3 regions of the Comamonas sp. A23 genome follow, and region 1 is predicted to be linked to each of the others. Evidence: riboswitches for the same ligand, from Rfam matches in the RefSeq annotation. Region 1 holds a riboswitch; each other region holds the start of a gene.
The links. A riboswitch is a leader RNA that binds a small molecule or an ion and turns the genes downstream of it on or off. The one in region 1 is predicted to bind glycine.

Region 1 (3,226 bases):
CACCAATTAGGATTGGAACGCTCCCTGATTCGGATCCCCACGCCAGCAACTGAAGTCCTGAAGGTGCCAAACCCGTCCGACTCGCTGCTGGTCATCACGGTGTAGGCCGTTCTTCCCATGACCCTCTTGCACTGAATGAACCCGCCCGAGCCTACGGCCTGGGCGTTCTTCAAATTAATGACTGTTCCCACGGGGACCGACGGATTAAATTCCCCCGTTTCCCACGACTGAATCCGCAAGGTAACCATCGGAACCTCCTCGCCGCTGTCCAGCTTGATAGTGCAGACGCCTTGAGCCTTGACTGCCATTGGTGCAGCCACAAGAAACGAGGTGCACAAGAATCGCAAAATGACCGGCATCAATTTGCGTTTTAGAAATCGTTGATTCGCCATTGAGATTCCACAAATACCTTTTCTGAGCAGAGCATGGTATTTGTGGTTCAGATGGCAATTTCTAGGAATATTCTCAAAAGCTTGGCGTGGGCCGGCTATCACCGTGTTTCGTGCCTCCCTCACTCAGGCTTGCAATCGAGTCGGCTTCAGGCTGACCTGAGGCACTCACAGACCCATGCCGAAGCGGCGGCAATCGCCAACACCAGTTGCTGCACGCCGCCTGTCTTTAACAGCTGTTTTACGCTCCAAACCGGCTGTTCGAATCGCATGGCCGCCACGCAACGGTTCAAAGGGCCGCTTCTGCGTGCCGCGACAGGTTCGTGTCGTCCCTAAGCAGTCTGTCAACGCCTGAAGAATGAGCGAGCTCTTCGAGAGCACCGCTTGTTATTGCAGACGGCTTCACAGACGAAAACGCGGGCTTGCGCGAGCCATGGCGGGGTCGGACCGGCCTTGCGCACCCTGCGCCGGCGGCCGCAGAAGCACACCAATACAGGTATTAACCCGAATAAAGTCGCTGAAACTGGCTAAAATCGCGCCCATCCCGCGGGAGAGCGGAGCCTTTAGAGGGTTCCCGCCGAAGGCGCAAACTCCCATAATCGCTCAGGCAATAAGTACCGCAGGTGGGTCTGACAAGACCCGGATATCGCCAACTGGAGAGCAGCCCGCAACCACAAGTCTGCAGGGCTCACCGAAGGGGCAAGCATGTCCACCGCGAAGGTGCTCATGCGCAACTCTCAGGTAAAAGGACAGCGGGAGAGGCAAGCCGGACACTCCCGCCGATGTGAGTGGCTGGTCTATTTTCAAGTGCCTTCATGCTTCCTTCCGTCTCTTTGCTGGACTCGTTCCAGGCCTCCAACTTCACCGTCATGCTGGTCATCTATCTGGTGGCCATTACCGCCGAAGCCATGTCCGGCGCACTCGCCGCAGGCCGGCGCAATATGGATATCTTCGGCGTCGTCGTCATCGCCTTTGTCACTGCCCTGGGAGGCGGCACCATCCGCGACATGGTGCTGGGCCACTACCCCATCGGCTGGACCCAGCACCCTGAGTATGTGTATCTGGTCATCAGCTTCGGTCTGCTGACCACCGTGATTGCACGCCATATGCACAGGCTCAAGCAGGTGTTTCTGCTGCTGGACGCCATGGGTCTGATCGCCTTTTCGCTGATCGGCTGCAATACCGCGCTGGAGCTGGGCTACCCCACCATCGTCATCATCATGGCCGGCATGATTACCGGCATCAGCGGCGGCATCTTGCGCGATGTGCTCTGCAACCAGGTCCCCGTGGTGTTCCGCCGCGAGCTGTATGCCAGCGTGTCGCTGTCCGTATGCCTGATGTTCCTGGGCCTGCGCTATCTGGATGTCAGCCCCAATATCAGCACCATCGTGTGCTTTGCCGGCGGTCTTGCCTTCCGTCTGGCCGCCATTCGTTTCAAATGGCGCCTGCCGGTTTTTTCGTACCAGCAGCGCTGGGAATAAGATCGAGCTCCCCCTGTGGCGCTGCGCGCCTTTCCCCTCTCTTGCGACGCAGGAGGGGGACGCAGTCATCGCTGCGGGGCGGCCCTTGCCTGGCTGCTCTGACCTAGACTGCGCCATGCATTACCCATGTAGTTTCACTTTCCATGTCTGAACCGATCACATGGATGCCGGATGGCACCCCCTACAGCTCCAGATTCGGCGATCGCTATCACAGCGAGTTCGGCGGCCTCGACCAGGCCAGCCAGGTTTTTCTCGGTGGCTGCAACCTGCCAGCAGCCTGGGCCGATGCAGCGCAGTGGCGCATCCTGGAGACCGGCTTTGGCTTCGGCCTGAATTTCCTGGTCACCTGGGCGGCATGGAAGGCCGATCCCAGACGCCCGCGCATTCTGCATTTTGTCTCGGTGGAGGCCTACCCTGTCTCGCGCGAGGATCTGCTCGCGTTTTTGCCGGCCGATGAGGTACTGCGCGCGCTTGGCGAACAACTGGCCGAGCAATGGTGGGGACTGCTGCCGGGCGTGCATCGCCTTTCCTTTGATGACGGCCAGGTGCTGCTGACGCTCTATATAGGCGATGCCAGGACCATGCTGCGCAAGCAGCAGATGACGGCGGACAGCGTGTATCTGGATGGCTTCTCTCCCCAGCTCAACCCCGAGATGTGGGATGAAGATGCCATGAAGAACATTGCCCGCCATTGCCGCCGGGGCACGCAGCTTGCCACCTGGTGCGTGGCCGGCCATGTGCGCCTGGCGCTCAAGGCTCAGGGTTTTGAAGTCAAGAAGCGCGCTGGCGTGCCGCCCAAGCGCCATAACCTGCATGCAGCCTACAACCCGGCCTGGGAGCCACGCCATCGCCCGGACGGCCTGCCTGCGCCCGTGAGCCAGGCCGGCCGCTGCCTGGTGCTGGGGGCGGGCCTGGCAGGAGCCGCCGCTGCCGCCAGCCTGGCAAGACGCGGCTGGGAAGTGACGGTTCTGGATGCTGCGGCCGGGCCTGCGGCAGGAGCATCAGGCCTGCCAGCCGGCTTGTTTTGCCCGCATATTTCGCCCGATGACAGTGTTCTATCGCGCCTGTCCAGAAGCGGCGTACGCACAACGCTACAAAATCTGCAGCAACTGAGCCAAGCGCAAAAGTTGCATCCAGCCCAGGACTGGGCCCATGGCGGCGTGCTGGAGCATGACCTGAACGAGCCCTCCCATCTGCCCAGGTCATGGCTGCAACCCGGCAGCGAGAACAGCCCCTGGGGCCTGCACTGGAGTGCGCCTGCGCTGCCGGCTCAGTTGGCTGCGGCACAGCTGCCTGCAGACAGCCACGCCGTATGGCATGAGCAGGCTGGCTGGGTACGCCCCGCACAACTGGTGC
Region 2 (3,226 bases), on a different contig from region 1:
CGTGCTGGAACACCAGCGTGAACGGGCTCACGGCGATATCGGCCACATCGGTGCGCAGCAGCTGCGGATCGGTATAGGGAATCAGAAAGCCGATGACGACAATCGCCAGCACATAGAACAGCAGGATGCGCCAGAACACCTGGCGAATCGCACGCGGCACGTTCTCGCGCGGATTCTCGGATTCGCCCGCCGCCACGCCCACCAGCTCCGTGCCCTGGAAGGAATAGGCCACGATCATGGCCACGCCCACAAAGGTCGCGAAATTGCCGACGAATGGCGCATCGCCCGTGGTCCAGTTCTCGAAGCCCGGTACATGGCCGTTGCTGATGATGCCGAACAGAATCAGCACGCCGGTGATCAGAAAGGCCACCACGGCCAGCACCTTGATCAGCGCGAACCAGTACTCGGCCTCGGCAAAACCGCGCGCGGAAAACGCGTTCAGCCCCACCATCAGCAACAGGAACAGGCCGCTCCAGAGGATGCCCGGCACATCGGGAAACCAGTAGGCCATGACCAGTTGCGAGGCCACCAGATCCACCGCCACCACCACGGCCCAGCTGAACCAGAAGTTCCAGCCCAGCGCAAAGCCGAAGCCGCGATCCACATAGCGCGAGGCATAGGTCGAGAAGGAACCGGCCACCGGCATGAAGGCAGCCAGCTCGCCCAGGCTGGTCATGATGTAGTACACCATGATGCCGATGAGCAGATAGGTGAGCACGGCACCGCCGGGGCCGATCTGAGCGATGGCCGAGCCGGAGGCCACGAACAGGCCCGTTCCGATGGCGCCGCCAATGGCGATCATGCTCAGGTGGCGCTGCTTGAGCACCCGGTGCAAGCGGGGCTGGTTATCGTCACCATCACCAGTCGGCGCGAGCTGCTGGCTTGAGTTGGGTTGGGACATAAATGTCTTGTTGTAATGGTTTGCGCCCATCCGGACAAAACACCCAACCATCCCGCAGGCGCTGCGACAGGCAACGCAAAAAGGCGACCATGACGGTCGCGGGCAACAAGGACAAAGGAACGAAGCCATGACAGCAGAACGCCATGGCGGATAGGCCAGTTGCATCCTGAATCGGCAGCCACCCCAGTCGGGTGCTTCAATGGCAAAGCGGTGATATCGCCGGGCCCATTGACAGGCAAAGACGATATTTTGCCCAAATCCACCGCCGACCATGACCCGCCATGCCAATGCAGGGGCTGACTCTGGGGCTGCTCGGCGGCACTTGACAGCGTCTATCGCTATGAATTTAGAAGCACACTGCGCTTTAATAAATTCATTTTCATAGACAAATAATCAATATTCCCTTGAAGGATAAGCGGCAGGCGCTATCAAATAGCATGGACCCGACATGAGCAGCCATGGCTGAGCCTTGGCGCAGAAGTCTAGAAAACCCGTATATCCAGGCGCCGCCATTCTTCCTACATTTGCCCACAGGCTCTCAGCCCGGTGATGCCGAGAGAGACTGCAGCGCAAACTTGGCGCATGCAGCGCCGAAGGAGCAACCGCCCCGGAAACTCTCAGGCCAAAGGATCGGCATCGCTTTCACACACTCTGAAGAATGTCCGGACGTCATCGTCCGCCGGGCATACCGAAGGAGCAAGCGAGCAGCGCCGCAAGGCCCTGCCTCGTGAATCTCTCAGGTCCAGAACAGAGGGGGCGTTCGCTGCGCATGTTGCGCACGGGCTCCACCCTTGACGTTTCTGGAATCTGAATCATGAAGACAATCGCCGTCATCGGCGGTGGCATCACGGGCGTGACCACCGCCTACGCCCTCGCACGCCGCGGATTTTCCGTCACCCTGTTCGAGAAGCAGCGCTATGCCGCCATGGAAACCTCGTTCGCCAATGGCGGCCAGCTCTCGGCCTCGAACGCCGAGGTCTGGACCCATTGGTCCACCATCGTCAAGGGCCTCAAGTGGATGTTCAAGAGCGATGCTCCGCTGCTGCTCAACCCCAGGCCCAGCTGGCACAAGATTTCCTGGTTCTGCCAGTTTCTCGCTGCCATCCCCCATTACGAGAAAAACACCGTGGAGACCGCCAGGCTGGCGATTGCGGCACGTGAGCACCTGTTTGACTGGGCGGCCAGCGAAGGCATTGACTTCGATCTGAAGCAAAAAGGCATCTTGCATATCTACCGCGACCGAGCAGGCTTTGAACATGCGGGCAAGGTTTCCCGGTTGCTGGCCAAAGGCGGTCTGGAGCGCCGCGCCGTGACACCGCAGGAGATGCGCTCCATAGAGCCGACCCTGTCCGGAACCTTCTACGGCGGCTACTTCACCGAGAGCGACTCCACGGGCGACATCCACAAGTTCACCAGCGGCCTTGCCGCCGCCTGCGAGCGACTGGGCGTGCAATGCCGCTACGGCCAGGAAATCGTGTCGGTGAACAGCAATGGCAAGCAGGCCAGCGTGACCGTGCGCCAGGGCCTGGAAACCGAGACCTCGACTTTCGACGCCATGGTGGTCTGCGCAGGCACGGCCAGCCGCGCCCTGGCCGCCCAGCTCGGCGACAGCGTCAACATCTATCCGGTCAAGGGCTATTCCATCACGGTGAATCTGCCGGACGAAGCCAGCCGCGCCGCAGCCCCCGTGGTGAGTCTGCTGGACGACGAGACCAAGCTGGTCACCAGCCGCCTCGGCGACGATCGCTTCCGAGTTGCCGGTACGGCGGAGTTCAACGGCTTCAACAAGGACATCCGCGCCGACCGCATCCGCCCGCTCATCGAATGGGTTCAGCAGTGCTTCCCCGGTGTCAGCACGCGCAGCGTCGTGCCCTGGGCTGGCCTGCGCCCCATGATGCCGGACATGCTGCCGCGCGTGGGCCCCGGCAACAAGCCCTGCGTGTTCTACAACACCGGCCACGGCCATCTGGGCTGGACCTTGTCGGCCGTCACCGCCGACATGGTCGGCGACCTCGTGCTGCAGTCCATGGGCAGCGCCAGCAGACAGCCCCGACCGGCCACGCTGAGCACCGCCAGCGCCTGACCACGACCTGAAAACCTCATCAACAAGCCAGACACGGCAGCCGCAGCGCCCCGTGAGGGGCAGCTGTTGCCGTGTGAATGGCAAAACGGAGACATACAACATGAGTCGAAATCATCCAAGCGCAGCCGGGGAGTCGCTGCAGCAGACAGGGGAGCTGGAGCGCGGCCTCAAGGACCGGCACATCCAGCTGATCGCCCTGGGCGGTGCCATTGGCGTGGGCCTGTTCCTGGGCTCGGCCAAGG
Region 3 (3,226 bases), on a different contig from region 1:
CGTGCTGCTCTCGCATGACCACTACGATCACCTGGACCGCGCCACCATTCGCGTGCTCGCGCCCAAGGTGGGAGTTTTTCTCTGCCCCTTGGGAGTGGGAGACAGACTGGTGGCCTGGGGCGTGCCGGCCGACAAGATCGTGCAGCACGACTGGTGGCAGGGCAGCGAGGTCGACGGCCTGCGCTTCACGGCCACGCCGGCCCAGCATTTCTCGGGACGCAGCCTGCGCGACGGCAACCGCACGCTCTGGGCGTCCTGGACCATAGAAGATCGCCAGGCCGACAGGCCGCTGCGCGTCTTCTTCAGCGGCGATGGCGGCTACTTCGACGGTTTTGCCGAAATCGGCAGGCGCTTCGGCCCCTTCGATGTCACGTTGATGGAGACCGGCGCCTACGACGCCCACTGGCCCTATGTCCATATGCATCCGGCGCAGACCGTGCAGGCACACAGGGATCTCGGCGGCCAATGGCTGCTGCCCATACACAACGGCACTTTCAACCTCGCCATGCATGCCTGGTGGGACCCCTTCGAGCAGATCCTGAGCCTGGGCAGGCAGCACGGCATAGAGATCGCCACGCCCATGATGGGTGAGCGCCTGGACCTGGATGCCCCCCATGCCGGATCGCCCTGGTGGCGCGCCTGCGCCGAGGCCGACAGCAAGGGACTGGATCTGCGCCCCGCGCAACCCTGAAGGTGCAACCCGCATGGCCGACAATGTCCTCATGGACATTTCGCGCACCTCACACCTTGCCGCCGCCTGCGCCGCGTCTCTGACCGCCTTGCTGCTCGGAGCCTGCTCCCACCTCTCCGATGGCAGCCAGCCCAAGCAACCACCGAATGCCGGCATCTCGATCACAGTTTCCGGGCAGCCGGAGCCGACGCCGGCTCCGCCATTGGACACGCAGCACAGGCGGCCACAGAGCATGGAATGGCCTGCCTGGATCAAGGCAGACTGCACACCCCCCGCCCAGCTCGATCGGCAACCGCAGCCACGCCGCCACACCACGCCTTTCATCAGCGCCCACTGGTTTCCGAACGGGCTGGAGACCACGGTGGTCTTCCGCCTGGAAGTCACGGCCCAGGGCGAACTCGGCCGTGTAGCCTACCAGCCCGCCGATACCGATCCCCGCATCGTGAAGTCCATCATGCGCTCGCTCGAACGCTGGAAGTTCAAGCCCGGCATGCGCCAGGGCCAGTCCGTGACGTCCTGCTTCGAGCAGCCCTACCAACTGGTGTTTCCGCGCCAGGAGATCGATGCTCCTCGAACGCCCGCCATGAACACAGAACCGCAGTGAGACCGCAAGCTCAATTCCAGCGATCTGTGCTCGAAAACCCCAGAATCCATCCGATTCGGTGGTGCAAGCCCCTTGCCCACCGCTAGAATCGCCAAGGTCAGGAGAGAGTGCCTGCAGCTTGAAGCTGCCTCGCACCGCCGAAGGCGCAGACCCCCAACCCGGTGTCAAAACGCTCAGGCAAAAGGACTGACAAGCGCTGCAAGGTGTGCAAACCTGCAGCGTCCCTTGCTGGAGAGAGATGCAGGCCGTCATTTCGTATGTGCGCCGGCATCCACCGAAGGAGCAAACTGCCCGATGCAATGCGTGCAGTGAATCTCTCAGGTAAAGCGGACAGCAGGGCAAGCCCGCCACGCATGGCCCAGCCATGCATGGCCACTCATTTTGGTTTGACCACCGGAGCGCTTGCCTGTGACTGCTGCTGACACCTCTTCCGATCTGCGTTCCACACCGCTGTTTGCACTGCACCAGAAACTGGGTGCCCGCATGGTGCCGTTTGCCGGCTACGCCATGCCCGTGCAATACCCTCAAGGCCTGATGGCCGAGCATCTGCACACGCGCAAGGCTGCCGGCCTGTTCGATGTCTCGCACATGGGCCAGTTGCTGTTGCGCGGCCCCGATGCCGCCGCCGCGCTCGAATCGCTGATGCCCGTCGATGTCATGGACCTGGGCCTGCACAAGCAGCGCTACGGCCTGCTGCTCGATGAACAAGGCGGAATTCTCGACGACCTGATGTTCGTCAACCGCGGCGATGATCTGTTCCTCATCGTCAACGGTGCCTGCAAAGAGGCCGATATCGCTCATATCCAGAGCCGCATCGCCAGCCGCTGCGAGGTCGTCCCACTGCCCGAGCGCGCCCTGCTGGCCCTGCAAGGCCCGCAAGCCGTCACTGCCCTCTCGCGTCTGATTCCCGGTGTGACGCAACTGCTCTTCATGACCGGCAATTACTTCGACTGGCAAGGCCATGCGCTCTACATCACGCGCAGCGGCTATACGGGCGAGGACGGCTTTGAAATCTCCCTGCCCGGCGAAGCTGCCGAAGCCTTTGCCGAAGCGCTGCTGGCACAGCCCGAGGTGGCCCCCATCGGTCTGGGCGCACGCAACTCGCTGCGCCTAGAAGCCGGACTTTGCCTGTACGGCAACGACATAGACACCAGCACCACGCCGGTCGAAGCCGCGCTGAACTGGGCCATGCAGAAGGTTCGCCGCACCGGCGGCGAGCGCGAGGGCGGTTTTCCCGGTGCGGCCATCGTGCTGGAGCAATTGCAGAACCCTCAGTCGCTGCGCCGCAAGCGCGTGGGCCTGATCGCGCTGGAACGCATTCCCGTACGCGAGCCTGCCGTGCTGGAAAACATGGACGGACAGCATATCGGCCACATCACCAGCGGCCTGCTCAGTCCCACGCTCAACCAGCCTGTGGCGCTGGCCTATGTCGAGCCCGACTACGCCGCCATCGATACGGAAATCTTCGCCATGGTGCGCGGCAAGCCCGTGCCCATGAAGGTAGTCGCCACGCCCTTCGTTCCCACCCGCTACTACCGCGGCTAGGTCTGCCGCCGCGCATGAGACGGGCCAGTTTGCCAAACAGCGGCCAGAACACCGCTAAAGTGCGAGCTGGACCTTTCTCAAACAACACCCGATTCCCCTGAATCCCCCATCTGGAGCTTTCCATGAGCATCAAGTATTCCAAAGAACACGAATGGATCAACGCCGCTGACAGCAATGCCGCCATCGTCGGCATCACCGTACACGCACAGGATGCACTGGGCGATGTGGTGTTTGTGGACCTGCCTGCCGTGGGCTCCACCTTCAAGGCCGGCGATGTGGCTGGCGTGGTCGAGTCCGTCAAGGCCGCTGCCGATGTCTACATGCCCGTGACCGGCGAGATCGTCGAAGTCAACGAAGCCCTGCGCGATGACCCGTCGCTCGCCAAC

Region 2: another riboswitch for glycine. It lies ahead of EIC84_RS05740 (D-amino acid dehydrogenase); the one in region 1 lies ahead of EIC84_RS13975 (trimeric intracellular cation channel family protein).
Region 3: another riboswitch for glycine. It lies ahead of gcvT (glycine cleavage system aminomethyltransferase GcvT); the one in region 1 lies ahead of EIC84_RS13975 (trimeric intracellular cation channel family protein).

What each region holds. Positions count from the first base shown of each region.
Region 1 is NZ_RSDT01000005.1:225,319-228,544, reverse strand. It holds gene EIC84_RS13980 (fimbrial protein) at 1-392, opposite strand, end outside; glycine riboswitch at 927-1,019, shown strand; glycine riboswitch at 1,033-1,152, shown strand; gene EIC84_RS13975 (trimeric intracellular cation channel family protein) at 1,205-1,870, shown strand; gene mnmC (FAD-dependent 5-carboxymethylaminomethyl-2-thiouridine(34) oxidoreductase MnmC) at 2,035-3,226, shown strand, end outside.
Region 2 is NZ_RSDT01000002.1:276,113-279,338, forward strand. It holds gene EIC84_RS05735 (amino acid permease) at 1-901, opposite strand, end outside; glycine riboswitch at 1,445-1,544, shown strand; gene EIC84_RS05740 (D-amino acid dehydrogenase) at 1,716-2,984, shown strand; gene EIC84_RS05745 (amino acid permease) at 3,085-3,226, shown strand, end outside.
Region 3 is NZ_RSDT01000001.1:770,117-773,342, reverse strand. It holds gene EIC84_RS03605 (MBL fold metallo-hydrolase) at 1-691, shown strand, start outside; gene EIC84_RS03600 (hypothetical protein) at 705-1,295, shown strand; glycine riboswitch at 1,384-1,494, shown strand; glycine riboswitch at 1,514-1,639, shown strand; gene gcvT (glycine cleavage system aminomethyltransferase GcvT) at 1,704-2,840, shown strand; gene gcvH (glycine cleavage system protein GcvH) at 2,963-3,226, shown strand, end outside.